DNA from 2 places in the Treponema putidum genome. Region 1 is predicted to be linked to the other one. Evidence: riboswitches for the same ligand, from Rfam matches in the RefSeq annotation. Region 1 holds a riboswitch; the other holds the start of a gene.
The links. Region 1 has a riboswitch for cobalamin ahead of E4N74_RS07470 (DUF4198 domain-containing protein). Riboswitches for the same ligand answer to the same signal wherever they lie in the genome.
Positions count from the first base shown of each region.

Region 2: linked by a shared signal. The riboswitch ahead of E4N74_RS08705 (Glu/Leu/Phe/Val family dehydrogenase) and the one ahead of E4N74_RS07470 (DUF4198 domain-containing protein) in region 1 are both predicted to bind cobalamin.

Region 1 covers NZ_CP038804.1:1,590,146-1,598,258, reverse strand. Annotated here, with positions in the region: gene acpP (acyl carrier protein) at 1-28, shown strand, start outside; gene rnc (ribonuclease III) at 52-792, shown strand; gene E4N74_RS07495 (Hsp20/alpha crystallin family protein) at 1,022-1,462, shown strand; gene E4N74_RS07490 (hypothetical protein) at 1,584-2,432, shown strand; gene E4N74_RS07485 (PD-(D/E)XK nuclease family transposase) at 2,642-3,529, shown strand; gene E4N74_RS07480 (CCA tRNA nucleotidyltransferase) at 3,602-4,948, shown strand; gene E4N74_RS07475 (magnesium transporter CorA family protein) at 5,001-5,933, shown strand; cobalamin riboswitch at 6,343-6,556, shown strand; gene E4N74_RS07470 (DUF4198 domain-containing protein) at 6,776-7,594, shown strand; gene E4N74_RS07465 (ZinT/AdcA family metal-binding protein) at 7,677-8,113, shown strand, end outside.
Region 2 covers NZ_CP038804.1:1,878,743-1,886,855, forward strand. Annotated here, with positions in the region: gene E4N74_RS08700 (energy-coupling factor transporter ATPase) at 1-1,954, opposite strand, end outside; cobalamin riboswitch at 2,200-2,393, shown strand; gene E4N74_RS08705 (Glu/Leu/Phe/Val family dehydrogenase) at 2,704-3,945, shown strand; gene E4N74_RS08710 (MGH1-like glycoside hydrolase domain-containing protein) at 3,959-5,392, opposite strand; gene E4N74_RS08715 (hypothetical protein) at 5,504-7,450, opposite strand; gene E4N74_RS08720 (tetratricopeptide repeat protein) at 7,506-8,113, shown strand, end outside.

The sequences.
Region 1 (8,113 bases):
TGAATTTATCAAAACGCAGCAAAAATAAGTTTTGTTTTTAGGAGGAGTTCTTTGTTTCCTATAAAATGCGGTCTTGAGCCCAAAAGGAAGCAGGAGCTCCTTGAATTTCAAAAGCAAGCGGGATTGAAATTTAAAGATTTACGCTTGCTGGATCTTGCTTTCCATCACAGATCTTTTTCTAATGAAAATAATAGTTTTCACGCGAATAACGAAAGACTGGAATTTCTAGGTGATTCCGTACTGGGGCTTATTGCGGCTTCTTATCTTTATAAATCCTTTCAAGATAGGCCTGAAGGGGAGTTGGCAAAAATAAAGGCATCCGCTGTTTCGGAAGAAGCTCTATCTAAAACCGCTCATGAGCTAAACATAAGTAAATATTTGGTTTTGGGTAAGGGAGAAGAAATGTCCGGCGGGCGGGAAAAAAAGGCTATTCTTGCCGATGCTCTTGAAGCTGTCATAGGGGCTTACTACCTTGATTCCGGCTTTAAGACGGCTCAAAAATTTGTGCTTAACCTTTTAGAAAAAACTATCACTTCGGTTTTAGAAAAAAAATTTATAAGCGATTATAAATCCCTCCTTCAAGAATTTGTACAAAAGAAATTTAAAACAGTTCCGAAATATGAGCTTAAAAAGATGAGCGGTCCAGACCATGACCGCACCTTTTGGTTCTCGGTTTCAATAAACGGTAAGGGTTACGGCCCCCTTTCCGGTAAAACAAAAAAAGAAGCGGAGCAGGCTGTAGCAAAAGTGGCCTATGAGAACCTCTATGCTGAGGCTGCTGTGTCAAAATAGCTCTATTTAAGATGAAAATTTGGCACAATAGTATTTTTTGTCCCTTTTAAGCTCTATCATTTTTTAATAGACATAAATTTACATTTCTTTTATAATTGTGTAACTCTATATTGAATATAGACTTATGGTATTTAATAAATTTTTTATCCTTTTGTTTTAATTTGGCATAAAAATTGCTTGTATTTAAGTGAAGAGTTTGAAAGAAAAACTTATAAGCAGGAGGTGCTTTATGAATAGTTTAAGTCTTTTTAGTCCGTCTTTTACGGACAGCGTATTTGATGCCCTTGATAGGAGCTTGGGACCCAATTTTGGAGTTTTTGCTCCGATCAAGAATGCAAGCTGCGGAATGCCTAGTGTAGATATCCGCGAAACGGAAAAAGCCTATGTAATGGAAGTAGATCTTCCGGGTTATAGCGAAAAAGATGTTGAAATTAGCTTAAAAGATAGGCTTATGACAATCTCATCTTCTAAGAAGGAAGAAAAGGAAGATAAGAGTGCAGAATACATCATAAAGGAACGAAGCTCAAGACATTTTATGAGGCGGTTTACATTGCCTGAGGATATAAATGCCGATGAAGTTTCTGCAAAATTTGAAAACGGTGTTTTGGTTGTAAATATTCCGAGAAAACCGGATACTCAGCCTAAACAGATCGAGATTAAAACGGTATAAGAGAATTCGCTGCTATTCACTATAGGACTGCGTCTTGCCTTAGGGCAGGGCGCAGTTTTTTTATATGCGTTTGGTAATTAAGTAATAATGCTTTTTATAAAAAAGACCGATAACTGTATTGATGGTTTCTGTATATAGACAATATGAAAATTCCAACTACTCTGTTTTAGCTAATTCACTTTTGCGTAAGGAATTTCTTTACGGCTTAAAATTTTTTGCCGTTCAAGAAAATTTTATGAGTGAGCAAGGAGCCGTATTGCGTATGAGAATTTCCTTAGCCTGTGTAGAAGCCGAAGCAGTGGTAATCGATGCTTACATTCAAACCGACGGGAATCTATCATATCTTTTCGTTTTGTGTTCATCAATTTTATCCCCTCAAATTTTTTCTGAAGCCGTAAAAAATATCCTCCCGAATGCGGTTATCGAAGAGTTTTATAAAACTCAGGCCGAAGGATATTTGGAATCGGCTTCTGAAGAAGCGCTGGCAAAAAAGCCCATCCCATTTTTTTCGCCATTAGGAACAAATTCAGAATCAAACCATCTTTTAATATCTCTTTTTATTGAGCATAAAGCTCTTATTTTAGAAAATAAAAAAGGCGGCCTTTTAGAGCAGTGCTTAAAGCATAAGGCTCGGAGCCTTTTAAATGAGGCTTCCGAGATACGCAAATATTCTGCTGCGAATTTGGATGTAAACATATTGTTATTTCAAAAGGAAAATCTAATCCTATCTATTCCGGTTTTTCAGGTCAAAAAAATAGATAAGGATGTTTTTCAAAAAAGATTTATTCAAATTCTTCCGGAATACGGAGGAAAAAAAATCTATATAGACGATGTCTTTTGCATAAAAAACATAAATCTTTCAAAAGTAAATTTTATTAAAAGATTAAAACGCGGTGTGTATGAAATTACAATTACCGGTTCTCAAGAAATTTTGCTCTTCAATCTTTTAGTACCTTCAATGTATGAGTGACGGGTATCTCTAAAAACCGAAGTATTTAATCAACCCCACGATGCAAGCGTTACCGAGAAACGGCGGATATTAAACCGCAAGAATAAAACTTTTTTGTCTTATCTTTAGCCAAATGAAAAATTTTTATAGAATTTTACTATCTCTTGTAAAAAATTTGAATAATAATAGTAGGACGGCAAGACTTATTTGCTATTCTAAGGAGAAACATTATGTCAAATGAACAGCCTATTTTAAACCCCAAAACGGATTGGGTTTTTAAGCTGATGTTTTCAAAAGGAGAAGAAGGAAACAAGGCCCTAATAAGCTTTTTAAACGCTTTTTTAGAAGATTCTTACGGTAAAATCACAAAGGCCGAAATCATAAACACCGAACTTATTCGGGATAGGCCTTCGGGAGAAACTTACCGCCTCGATTTTTTGATTAGAACCGACAACGGCCTTCTTGTCGACCTTGAAATGCAGCAGTTTTGGAAAACAAACTATCCTCGCAGAAGTCAAATGTACCTTATGCGCCTCGCTTCCCGCTTTTTAAAGACTGAGCCTAAAGAAGACGATTTTTTATACGCTATAAGCCTTTCAGTTTTCGGCTGCGATGTTCCTAAAAACGCAGAGCCGGTAAAAATGCCTGAGAGCTCTATAATTCAATATCTTTATGTTGAATTAAATGAGCTAATAGGTTATACTATGAAAAAGAGATTGGAAGAGTATAACTTAAAAGACTTTTGGATAAGGTTTTTAGCCAACTATGAAGAAGACAAAAAAAGCGGAATGTTGGAAAAATTGTGCAGCTTAGAGGAGGGTATAAAAATGGCAGAAGCAACACTCTTTAGGGTAACTGATGAAGAGAGGCGAATGGCAATAGAACTCTCTGACGAAAAATACCGGATGTATGTGGAAGATGAGCGCAGTGAAGCTAGAAGAGAAGGCTTGGCTGAGGGCAGAGCCGAAGGAAAAAGTATAGGATTAACCGAAGGACGAGCTGAAGGCTCATATCAAGCAAAGCTGGAAATGGCAGCGTCTTTTAAAAGGCTCGGAGTTGATATTGATAAAATAGTTGAAGGTACAGGCCTTAGTCGTAAAAAAATAGAAGCCTTATAATTTAAAATGCGGTATTAAAAATGCGGCCTACGTATAGACAGGCCGTAAATTTTTGTGTAAACTCGAATTTCTATGCGCTATCCTGTTTCAAAAAAAATGAAAGAAATCGCTTCTATTTTTTTTAATGCCGATTTTTCGGCCTACCTTGTCGGCGGAGCTGTTAGAGACTGGTTTTTAGGGAAACTGTGTAAGGATTATGATATAGCAACCGATGCCGAACCGAAGGAAGTTCAAGCTCTTTTCCGCAAGACGATTCCTACGGGGATAGCCCACGGTACGGTTACTATTCTTTACAAGGGCGAAAAAATAGAATGTACCACTTTCCGCTGCGAGGCTGATTATTCCGACGGCAGGCGGCCGCAGAGTATTAGCTATGTCCGTTCAATCGAAGAGGATTTGAGCCGCAGAGACTTTACTATGAATGCAATAGCCGTTTCTTTAAAAGACGGCTCCATTGTCGACCCCTTTGACGGCGTAAAATCGATAAAATCAAAAATTATTAAAACCGTCGGCTCTCCCCTTGCCCGTTTTGGGGAAGACGGTTTGAGGCCGATAAGAGCAATCCGCTTTTCTTCGCAGTTGGGCTTTAAGATAGAAGAAGAAACTTTAAAGGCTATTCCTTTAAGTATTGAGACTTGCAAAAAAGTTTCGATAGAGAGGTTTCGGGATGAATTCGTTAAAATACTTTTAAGTGAGCATCCTATAATTTCTTTAAGACTCTTGGAAGATACGGGACTTTTAAAAGTATTTTTGCCCGAACTTTCTGATTGCCGCGGGGTCGAGCAAAAAGGAATGCACTCATTCGATGTGCTTGACCACAGCTTTTTAAGCTGCGATGCCGCTCCGCAAGATAATCTTATTGTGCGCTTGGCTGCTCTTTTCCACGATATAGGAAAGGTAAGTACCAGAGAAAAAAATGAGTACAGCGATTACACCTTTTATAAGCATGAGGCGGTTTCGGAAAAACTCACCAAAAATATAATGCAGCGTTTAAAATTTCCGAATAAGGAAATTGAAGAAGTTTGTCATTTGGTGGGGCTTCACATGTTTCATTATACGGAGGATTGGAGCGATGCTGCCGTCCGCCGCTTTATAGTCAGAGCCGGGGTAGAAAATATTCCGAATCTCTTTGAATTGAGAAGAGCCGACGGTTTCGGTATGACGGGAAAGGCTCCCGATTTAAGCAATTTGACTGCATTTAAAAAGAGGCTTGAAAAAGTCATAGCAGAAGACTCTGCCCTCAGCTTAAAAGATCTTGCTGTCGGAGGCAGAGAGCTGATTGAAATCGGAATTCCTGCAGGTCCTAAGCTCGGCATAATCTTACAAAAGTTATTTGAAGCTGTCCTTGAAGACCCTTCGCAAAATACTAAGGCCCAACTTTTAAAAATTGCGGAGGCAATAAATTCCAATTTAAGCTAAATTATTGATATAAAATTATTGATATAATATAAAAAATATGATAGGTTAAGCTATGTTTGTAAAATTAGATGCAGAATTGACACCGATTGATCCCCGGACTGAAAAAATAACTGGACATGTTGCAGGATATATAAAATTTAAGGAGCTCATTGAGCTTCAAGGGCTTTTAGGCCTTGACCCTCTTTTTATCGAGCAATGCAGCGATTTTTCCCAACAAAATACCCTCGGCGTTTGGGAAGACTACAGTTTCGGCGTTATAAATATAATCGAAATGGAAAATATTTTTAAAGACCGCGATACAATAGGCCTTTATATATCTAAAAATCTTTTTTTGGCCATAGAAATTATAGACAAGGACTATTCTACTCAAAAAGCTTTTGAAACTGCTTTACAGCAAACTATAGTTCGCGAAAGAAATATTCCGCGTATTCTTAACCGTTTTTTTAAAGAGCTTATCAAGTCGCATGCCGGCGTCTATTACCGTTTTAGAAAAAAAATATCTGAACTGGAAATGAGGGTTTGGGAAAAAATAGAAGAAGACACTCACTTTGAAGCGGAGCTTTCGAATATAAACAACGAACTTTTGACCCTCTTTAGCTATTATGATCAGTTGGAAGATTTTTGCCAAGACCTGGCCGAAAATGAAAACGAAATTTTTACCGAAGAAGAGTTGACCATTATAAACCTTCTTTCAAAGAGGGTAGAGCGTTATGGAGCAAATATCCGTATTTTAAGAGAGTATTCGAATCAGTTGCGGGAATCTTATCAAGCTCAGCTGGATCTCCACTTAAATAAGATTATGAAAATCTTTACTGTTGTAACTACAATCTTTCTTCCGTTGACCCTTGTAGCAGGCTGGTACGGTATGAACTTTAGCTACATGCCCGAACTTTCATGGAAGTACGGCTATCTTACTGTTATAATATTGAGTATTGTCATTGTCGTTTTAGGACTTTGCTGGTTTAAAAAGAAAAAACTGATATAAAAATCATTATTGCCTAATGCAGCTGAGATTCGGTATTATAAACGGAAAATTTAGTGAGTATATTCTCGTGTTAAAAGAAGAACAATTCGATATAAACTAAGTAAATCCTATAAAACGGATAGCCCGAGGCTTTTTATAAAGACCGTTTCAGGAGATTGTAGAATTAAAAGGCCTTAAATTTTATTTATTTCTTGACTAAAATATAAAAATAATGTATGCTCCTTATAACATTTTATGAGAGGGCTTTGATATTGGTACCATTTTAATATACTCTTCAATATTCCTTTTTAATAAATGCTGATTAGCTTTTCCATACTTTTATTATCGGCTGTTTTTAGTCGACTTGATTTCCGTGTAGAATGCACCCGATGGGGGCCTTGCTTTTTTTTGAAAATATTTATAATTACTAAAAGGTTATAGACAAATAAGGTTCTTAAATTATTTTTTAAGATTAAAAGGGAAACCGGTGAAAAACCGGCACAGCCCCCGCTACTGTAATTGAGTTTGTTTATCATTGTATTTCTAATATTTGTCATTATTGGAAGCATAAGCCACTGTTAATATGGGAAGGCGATAAACTTTAAATCATAAGTCAGGAGACCTGCCTATTTGTATTTCGAATCCTTCGGAGGGAGGGAAAATCGGAAAACTAACTATTGTACAGCTATATTTTACTGTCGGTCTCTTCTAAATAAAGCAAAGCTGTAGACTATGTTTTTCGCTTTTTCATTATTTTATCTCCGTTTTATTTTTAAATAAGGTATATTGTAAACATTTGTTTACAGTTGAGTTTGCGCTTAGATTATAAGTCTTTAGACTAAAAATATTATAGGAGTTTTTCTATGAAAAAATTGACAGGAATATTTTTATTTTTATTCTTGGTATCTATGGTTTCATTTGCACACTTCCAAATGATTTATACCCCGACTTCAATTGTTGAAGGCAATTCTGTTGAGTTCAAGATTGTTTTTACTCATCCTGCCGAATCAGGACTAGTAATGGATATCGGTAAAAACGAGGCCGGAGAAGTCAAAGTTTTTGAAAAATTCTTTTCGGTTCATGACGAAAAAATTCAAGATCTTCTACCTTCATTAAAGAAAACGGAATTTACTACTGCCGAAAATACGGCTTTGGCCTATGATCTGACCTTAAACAGGGATAACGGCTTTAAAGGGGGCGGAGACTGGGTCTTGGTAGCAGTTCCCCATCCTTATTATGAAGGTAGTGAAGATAAATATATTCAGCAGATTACTAAGGTCTTTATCAATAAGGACGAGCGTCCGACAGATTGGGAAAAAAGATGTGCCGACGGTTATCCCGAAATTTTACCCTTGGTAAAGCCCTATGACGTTTGGGTCGGCGGTGTTTTCCGCGGTACTGTTGTCGATTCAAAAGGGAAACCGGTTTCCAATGCGGAAATTGAAGTTGAATACATAAACTTTGATGTAAACATGAAAAAAAGCAAATTTGAGAAGAAGGCAAAAACAAAAAATGCCGCTGCCGTTATTTTAGCCGATGCAAACGGAAACTTCTCCTTTATTCCTCACAAGGCCGGGTACTGGGGTTTTGCTGCCCTTGGTGCAGGTAATGTAAAAGAATTTGAGGGTAAAGAATTTTCGCAGGATGCCGTGCTCTGGATTGAGGCAATGCCGCTAAAATAAGGAATATCCTTATTTAGCTTATAGATAATTTATATTAACTTAAAGGAGTTTATTATGGTTAATAAAAAAATGGGTGCAAAGATTGCACTTATACTGGGTTACACTCGCAGTTATTTTTACTGCCTGTAAGTCAATGCCTGCTGTAAAAATGAATGATAAATTTACAGCCGGAATGGAATTGGCCGCCTGGAAGGGCGAATGGGTTTCTGCAGATATCATAAAAGATAATCCATCTTTAAAAGCAGCTTATAAAAAAACAGCAGCAGATATGCCCTTTTATACACCTGAAGGCCTTGAAGCCGCTGCCTTGGATATGTACAAAGCTCCGGCGGCAAAGGCAAAGTTTGACGGTACAAACACTGTGCTTTTTACATACTTGGATAAAGCCGGTAACGAAAAGCAAATTTCCGTCAAATACAAATATATGGGACAAAAAGCTGACGGCGAGTCTCCTGATACTATTTGGGAAACATTTGAGGCTGTAGAAGATAAACTTGAAAATGCAAACTTTAAGTATTT
Region 2 (8,113 bases), 290 kb from region 1:
CCAAAAGAAGTTCTATCGATTCAATATCATCGGTGAACAGCTTTTTGATTGCCCCGCTGCCCATCTCCCTAACTTTGCCGAGCGGCTTGCGCTCCAAGTTCTCCTGCAAAAAGCGGCGTATGTTTTCCAGCGTGTTGTATGCTGCGCGGTGTGAAAGCTGAAAGCCGTACATGTAAAAAACCGCATACACAATTTGCGCAAGCAAAATACTTGCAAGCATTTTTCCGCTTCCGGCTAACGTCGGAACCGAACCGTTTAAGACCTGCTCAAGGATGTTATATACTAAAAGATACGGAACAATGCTCGCCGCTGCTCCGATTGTCATGCAGAGCGCCGCCTTGTATATTGTGCGGCGATGTGCTCCGGCGTAATGTAAAATCTTAGAAATAGAACTTTGCTTGTCCCGCTTTCGGCTCGTATTTTCATCGCTTGCCTGCAAGAAATATACCGAAACACGCTCAATGCCTGCCTTATTCAAAGGGTAGAAGGCCAAGACCCTGCCGTTTTCGATATGGAGGATGTGCGTGCAGCAGCTCATAATCAATTCGGGATCGTGTGTAATAACGAGCGAAAGGGCGGCGCTTGTCTGCAGCTCGCGTAACAGAAAGCCGAAGCGTTCCATGCCGCGGCGGTCGAGTCCGCTGGTAGGTTCATCAAAGATAAGCACGTCTTTTTTTGCGCAGAGAGCGGAAGCGATCGCCGTCCGCTGTTTTTGCCCGCCCGACAAGGAGGCAGGATGCCTGTCTTTCAGTTCGAGGATGCCGAGCCGCTCCAATACCGATTCGGCATCCGCTGCGGAAGCGCCGGTGTTCATCATCACTTCTTCCAGCACGCTGTCGGCAAAAAGCTGGCGGTTGACATCCTGCATCACCATAAAACTGCGCGTGCTGCGCTCCTCTGCCGTCATATATGCGCCGCCGACTGCAATGCTTCCGTTTGAAGGAATCAGTCCTGCGAGCGCCTGCGCGAAGGTACTTTTGCCCGAACCGTTGTCTCCGATAAGAGCCACAATCGAATGTTCGGGGAGGGCGAGCCTCTCTATGTCGAGCACTCGGGTAGAGCCGTAGCCGCAGGTTAAATCGAGAGCTTCAAGAGCGGGCTTTGAGCCGGGCTGTGATACGGACGGGTTACTGTTTTTTGCAAGTCCTTCTTCCGCTGCGTCCTCACCCTGCGGCGTATTGTTTTTTTTTACAAGCGAAGAGAGGGTCTTCATATCGGTGAGCCGCAAGCCGAGTGCGGTTAAATCGGATTCGCTGAGGGCTTTCATTTCATCCCGTGAAAAAATACGCTCAATCTTTCCGCCTCGCATATAGATAAAGCGGTCAGCCAGATCCATCAGGTAATAGAGCCGGTGCTCCGCAATCACAACGGTCTTTCCCTCCGCTTTTATTTTTATCAACATCCGGTGCAGCCGCTGAATTGCCCTCTTATCCAAATTGGAGGACGGCTCATCCAGCACGAACACTCCGGGATCGGCGGTGTAGCAGGAGGCGCATGCAATTTGCTGCTTTTCTCCTCCGGACAGCTCAAAAATATCCCGATCCATCAAATTGTCAAGCTGCAAATCGCTCTTTGTTTTTTCGAGGCGTTGTTTAATCTGCTCCCGCGGGAGCCCGAGATTTTCGCAGCCGAACACGAGTTCGCCGGTGGTGTCGAGGTTGAAGAATTGACTTTTGGGATTTTGAAAGACGCTTCCGACTAAAGCGGCGGTGTCGGATAATCCTTCCGTATTGATGCATCTGTCACCTATCATCACGGAACCGCTCATATCGCCTTCATAAAAATGAGGGGCAAGCCCGTTTATCAGCCGTGTAAGGGTGGTTTTGCCGCAGCCCGATTCTCCGCATAATACGATGAATTCGCCGTCCTTTATGGTAAGGTCTATTCCGTATACGCCGTCTCCGGTACCGTGTTCTCCTCTGTAGGAAAAAGAAACGTTTTGTAATGTAATCATTATTATTCCTCTATCTTGAGAATTGATATGAGTCAAAACACTCATTAGGCAGCGCGATTCTTTTTGTTAGCATACTGCCGGCATGATCTATAAAATTTTGATAGCTATCGGTCACAAAAAATATCCTCAGGCTAACATTATTGCAAAAATACAGTCGAAAGTCAAGTAAGGGGAAACCATCTTGAAAAAAATAGAAAAAAATAATACCTTGACACATTTTTAATAAAAGTATAAACTCTCATCTAAATAGCGATTTCGGTCTTGGTGCTGCTTTTAATCAAGCAGTGAAAAGGGAATCAGGTGAAAATCCTGAACAGTCCGGCTGACGTAAGTGAGAGAGTTGTTTTTCAAAATGCCACTGGGATTTTTTAATTTCCGGGAAGGCGAAAATCAATGATGACCTCCGAGCCGTAAGACCTGCCAATGACTATGAGGGAAAAATGCAAATTTTGCCCGTGCCGCACTCTGCTTGGACTCATGAGCTGCAGCAAAATTTATCGTGTTAGATTGCTATACCTCAAACTTGCTCCTAGGCTGTTATGAAATTTTGTCAAGTTTTTTTATCATAGCCTAATTACATGTAACGATACCTTAATAATGTTTATTTTGAGGTAAGCTGAATCGGGTTCTCTTTTCATACCGGCCGAAGTCGTTTTTTGTTTAATCTTCCGATTTTTTTCCTAAATAACTTTAAATACCGTGTATTTTAGTGTATAATTCCTTTAAACTATTTTATAAAAGGAAAAATTATGGAAGGCACCTATGTAAAGCTTTTAAAAACAATAACGGAGGCAGCAAAAGCAGCCAATCTCAACGAAGATGATTATATCACCTTACTAAGTCCCGAAAGAGAAATGCATGTTTCTATTCCGGTAAAAATGGATAATGGGAATGTCAAAGTGTTCCAAGGTTTTAGAGTTCAACACTCTACACTCAGAGGTCCTGCAAAAGGAGGCATAAGATTCCATCAAGATGTCAATATCGATGAAGTCCGCTCCCTTGCAGCATGGATGACCTTTAAGTGTGCAGTTGCCGACATTCCATACGGGGGCGGAAAAGGAGGCATCTGTGTAGACCCTTCAAAACTTTCAGAATCAGAGCTTGAAAAACTTACACGAACTTATACAAAACGTATTTCGTCCTTTATTGGGCCCCGAATTGATATCCCTGCCCCGGATGTAGGAACTAACGCAAAAGTCATGTCTTGGATAGCTGACACCTACAGCACCTATGCAGGCGAATATTGCCCTGCCGTAGTTACGGGTAAGCCGATTTCAATCGGCGGGTCTTTAGGACGTGTTGAAGCCACAGGCCGAGGGGTTCTTTTTACGTGCAAAGAGCTTTTAAAAAAACTTAACAAAAATCTGAAAGGGCAAAGCACAGTTATTCAAGGTTTGGGAAATGTCGGAAGTGTTGCGGCAGATCTTTTTTCAAAGGAAGGAGCCAAGGTTATCGCTGTAAGCAGTTCAAGCGGAGCTATATATAACGAAAAAGGCTTAAACATTCAACTTGTAATGGAACATATTAAGAAAGGTCAAAAACTTAATTCTTTTGAAGGCGACTTTAAAAGAATATCCAATGAAGAGCTTTTAGAGCTTAAAACAGATATTTTAATACCGGCAGCCCTCGAAAATCAAATTACCGAAAAAAACGCCCGCAATATTAAGGCTTCCATAATAATTGAAGCAGCAAACGGCCCCGTAACTCCCGAAGCTGATGAAATTCTCAAAAAAAAGAATATAATCTGTGTGCCGGATATCCTCGCCAACTCAGGAGGAGTCATTGTTTCTTATTTTGAATGGGTACAAAATCTACAAGGATTTTACTGGAATGAAGAAGAAGTAAACGGCAGGCTGCATACAAAAACGGTTGAAGCTTTTAAACGGGTATGGGATGAAAAAGAAAATTATAACGTTACCATGAGAAAGGCAGCCTACATAAAGGCCCTAAAGCAGCTTGTGGAAGCACAAAAAGCAAAAGGCATAAGCTAAAAAATTCCGTCTATTAAAGTTTATCTATCAACATTGAACACTTACCCGAAGGAATAGGCAGGGTCTTCTTTTTTTCGTTTAAGATATTTATGGTAAAATAATAAAGTTTTTCACTTTCCATATGTATCTCCCACCCTCTCTGACTCTTTGATGAAAGAATCGTTATAAGGTTTCTTTTAAGGCTCAAATTTTCGATGCCCATTACTTCAAGATTAGGCACCGTCCAATTTACCGTTTTACGCGGAAGACTTATCGAAAGACCGATAACGTTTTCTATCATTAAACTGATTGTAGAAAGCCCCACACTCAAAAGATATTGTTTACGGGGAAAGGCAGGTTTTCCTTTCCATTGAGCAGGGCCTTCTTTAACGGGTGAATAGGCCTCCCACAAAAAACCTTGTTTTTTTGAATTTCCTGCAGGAGAAAGAGTTTCAAGAACATAGTAAAGATGCCTTATAACACACTCTCTTGCTATCTCCCAGCGGTTATATTTTTCCAAACCCTTTACAACAACAAAGTTTAAAATAGGGAAGACACTGCCGCAGGCACCGCTTCCGTTTTCGTCATATTCAGGCTCATCGGCTGCAAGGCTGGGAAAGGGATGATCCCCGCCGAAAGTTTTTGGGTTGGATAGGTGCTCTACCAAAAGAGCGGCCTTATCCTCATTGGGAATTTCGGCAAGCATCGGCCAGAACCCGGCAAGGGTCTTTTTCTTTATCTGATTGCCGTCGGCATCAAGATCATAGTAAAAACCGTCCTCTTCATTCCACATCATCGAATTGATTCTGGTTTTTATTGTAAAATACATTCTTTTGTATTGGAAGTCTATGTCTTTATCATTCAGTATATCGCCTAAGGCCGACATATAAAGGGCATTTATTGCAAGGGCCGAATTAAAATCAGTCAAAAAAACGGATTCTTTTCGAGGGGCATTGGGCATATTGACTGTTTCAAGTGGGCTTTTATATAAGCCGTTATAGGCCTTAAACATTTTGTCGATCCAGTCCATATATTTAATCAAGACGGGCATAATATCTTTTACACGCTTTTTGTTTCCGGTCTTGTGATAAATATTGTACTCTGCCCATGCAAATAGGGGCATACCTAAACCTTCGGGATTATCCCGTTTTAAAACAGGCTCTTTTGTGTCAAAATTATATCTATTGCGTATAGCACCGTTTTCTTCCTGCCTCTCATAAAAAAAGTCAAGGGCGGAATTAGGTGTATAATTTTTATTGGAATAAACAAAGAAAAAAGATGAAAATATAGTTTCATATTGGTTTAAAAAATTACCGTCCGTTTCGGGATAAATAAAAAAGCCCTCGGTACCCTGTTTGCCGTCACCAGTTGAATGCCAAAAATCATGAACCAAAGCCCATGTTCTATCGTAAATGTCCACAAAGTCTTGATCGTAAAAATGAACACGCGGAAAATCTCTTTTATTCACCATAACTCCTTAATTTTTCTAAAACACGTCTTATATTATACCATATTTTTCTAAAAAATGGTAGTTTTTTAACAATATTTATAAAAAAAGTTTTAATTTAGTTTCAAGGTCTTATTGGTTATCGGATTCGGAAGAGTCTTCACTACCCTCAGTAGAATCCGAATTCTCAGCTGAACTGCCGCCTTCAGTGTTTTCCTGAACAGGTTGACCGGAAGGAACAACGGGAGCAGGAGTAGGGGCAGGCGGGCGGCCTAAAAATAAAACTATATCCTCATCATCTTTTTTGTGTTTCATTTTTAGAAAAAGAGTACGGGTTCTTTCATCATAAACGTAGCCTGACGAATTATAAATCTCAAATCTGGAGTCCGTTCTAAAGTCTATTCCATGGATTTGTATTCTATAAAAAGGGCGAATGCCTCTTATAATTAGGTAATGAGTATTATCAGCTTTAGACGAAATCCTAAAACTCAATATTTTTGTGTCATTTTTAAGTACATTTATTTCTCCGGCAGATGTCCAAGCCCAAATACCGGGTTCGGCTTTTAAAGCCAAAGATTCTTCATGGGGATAGCTTGGATTATCACGAATAGCAACCGGATATAGTTTTTCTGCATGGAGAATGACGGCATCATTAGCCATAAGTCCTAACTTCTTTGACTTATCTCCCTGAATATCAAAAGATGCCGGCAAACTCGGAGAGCCTCCTCCAAGTGAAAAGATAGAAGAATACAGAGCCTGCCCTACAGCCTTCCATGTTGTTTTTTCGGGATATGAATTTCCATAACGGATTAAAATTGATGCAGCATTCAAGGTATTTTCCGTGTCAATGGTTTTCTTATCGGAAGAAATATACACCCCCTCATCAATCAAAAGCAAAGAATCTTTTAAAACAGTCTCATATTTTTCGGAATTTTCCATAAACAAATTTTGTCTATTAGGAAAATAAAGACTATAATCCATTGCTGCTTCCAACAAGCCTATAGCAACCCAAGAGCTTAATTCTTCTTCATTCATATTGGAAGCTATTTTTTCCAAAGCAGGAATTAAATTTGCCCGAGAATTATTTATTAAAAACGGAATAACAGAGCCGCTGTAAAATACGGACGGATCAGAGTTTGCTATATCGGATTCAATACCTGATAATCTCCTTCTATGGTATGCTGTAAGGCTTTTTTCGTTTTCTACAAGATTGCCATAAAATGCGGCCGATATATAGCTTCTTTTCTCTTTGGGTAAAAGAGATGCAGGAGCCGATAAAAGAGCTCTTGAATATTCGCCTTTAAAGGCTCTTTCGGCTATATATGCCGTCAAAAGTTCTTCATTATAATTTCTTGACAAAATCACATTAGAAAAATACTCCAAGGCCTTTTCCCGAAATAATTGCTTTGTTTTCCCGTATTCTTCATCACTTGCGATGGGAATGCGGGGAATTGATTCAAATTCCAAACTTTGTGATTGAACATAGGTTTCATAAAAAGCGGTACGCTTTGAACCGGAAAGAATTAGATGGGGCAATTCCGAAGAATCATCGGTATTACCGAACCCGTATCCTCCTCTAAAAACAAAGCGGTCCTTTCCATACCTTAAAAATATCTGCTCATCCTGCCGCTCAAGCCGGGCTGATTGGGTCAATTTCCAAGGGAAATAAACGGTTTCAACCTCGGACGGCATCGAAACGGAAATTTTTACCGTATTAATTGTTTCCGAAATATATGAGGTAAAATCTATCGAAACATCGTTAGAACAAACAACGCTAAAAGAATCTTCGTTTTTTTTATACTCTAAAACCTTTAAGCTAATATTTTTATTATTGCTTGTTTTTGCAATAACAGGGCTCTGATCTGTAATATAAAAATCCAAGCCGTTCGATACTATGTGGAGGGGTAAAAGAGGAGTTCTGTTTCCGGTTTCATCAACTTCATCCCTGCCCGAAACCGTCATAGAGCCTATTGTATAATAAAAGGTCTTTCCGATAGTAAATTGAATAATAAAAATGCCGAAAATTATTAGTATATACAATATAGTTAACGCAATTATCCTACTTGATTTGTGCTTCATAATGTTATAGTGTATATAAACTAAGGAATAATTGCAATACTTTTAAGGAGCTATTATGAAAATAACCAAGCAAATTTGTGTTTATTTTAGTTTTTTGATAGCGGTTTCTATCATTTTTTCTTGTAAAACAACTGAAAAAGCCGTTACCCCCGCTGTAATTGAAGAGCCAAAAAAAACCGAAAAAACGGTAAACAAAAATCCGAGAGAAGAGTTTACTGATAAACTTACTCAACTTTCTCAAAAAGGAGATTTAGACGGAATTTTAAAATTGATAGACACATCGGATTCTGAAGTAACTAATAATTTTAATATACAATATCTAAAATTGTCCATTCTCATCTCGATGAGAAAAACAAAGGAAGCGGAAACCTTAGCTGAAGAACTCTCCAAGTCTTACCCCAATAATACCGATATTCTATATTCTCAAGTTATGATGGCCCAAGCTGAAAACAACCAACAAAAAAAAGATCAATATTTAAAAAAAATACTGGCTATAAATCCAAAAGATTCAAGAGCATTAACAGAGCAGGGCTTGGACTTTTACTCGGCCAAAAGATACAATGATGCAAGAAGAAAATTTATAGAAGCTTATAAGGTTGACCCTAAATGCACGGAAGCCCTCATAGGCCTAGGCCGTATAAACTATCTTGAAGGAAAACTTGA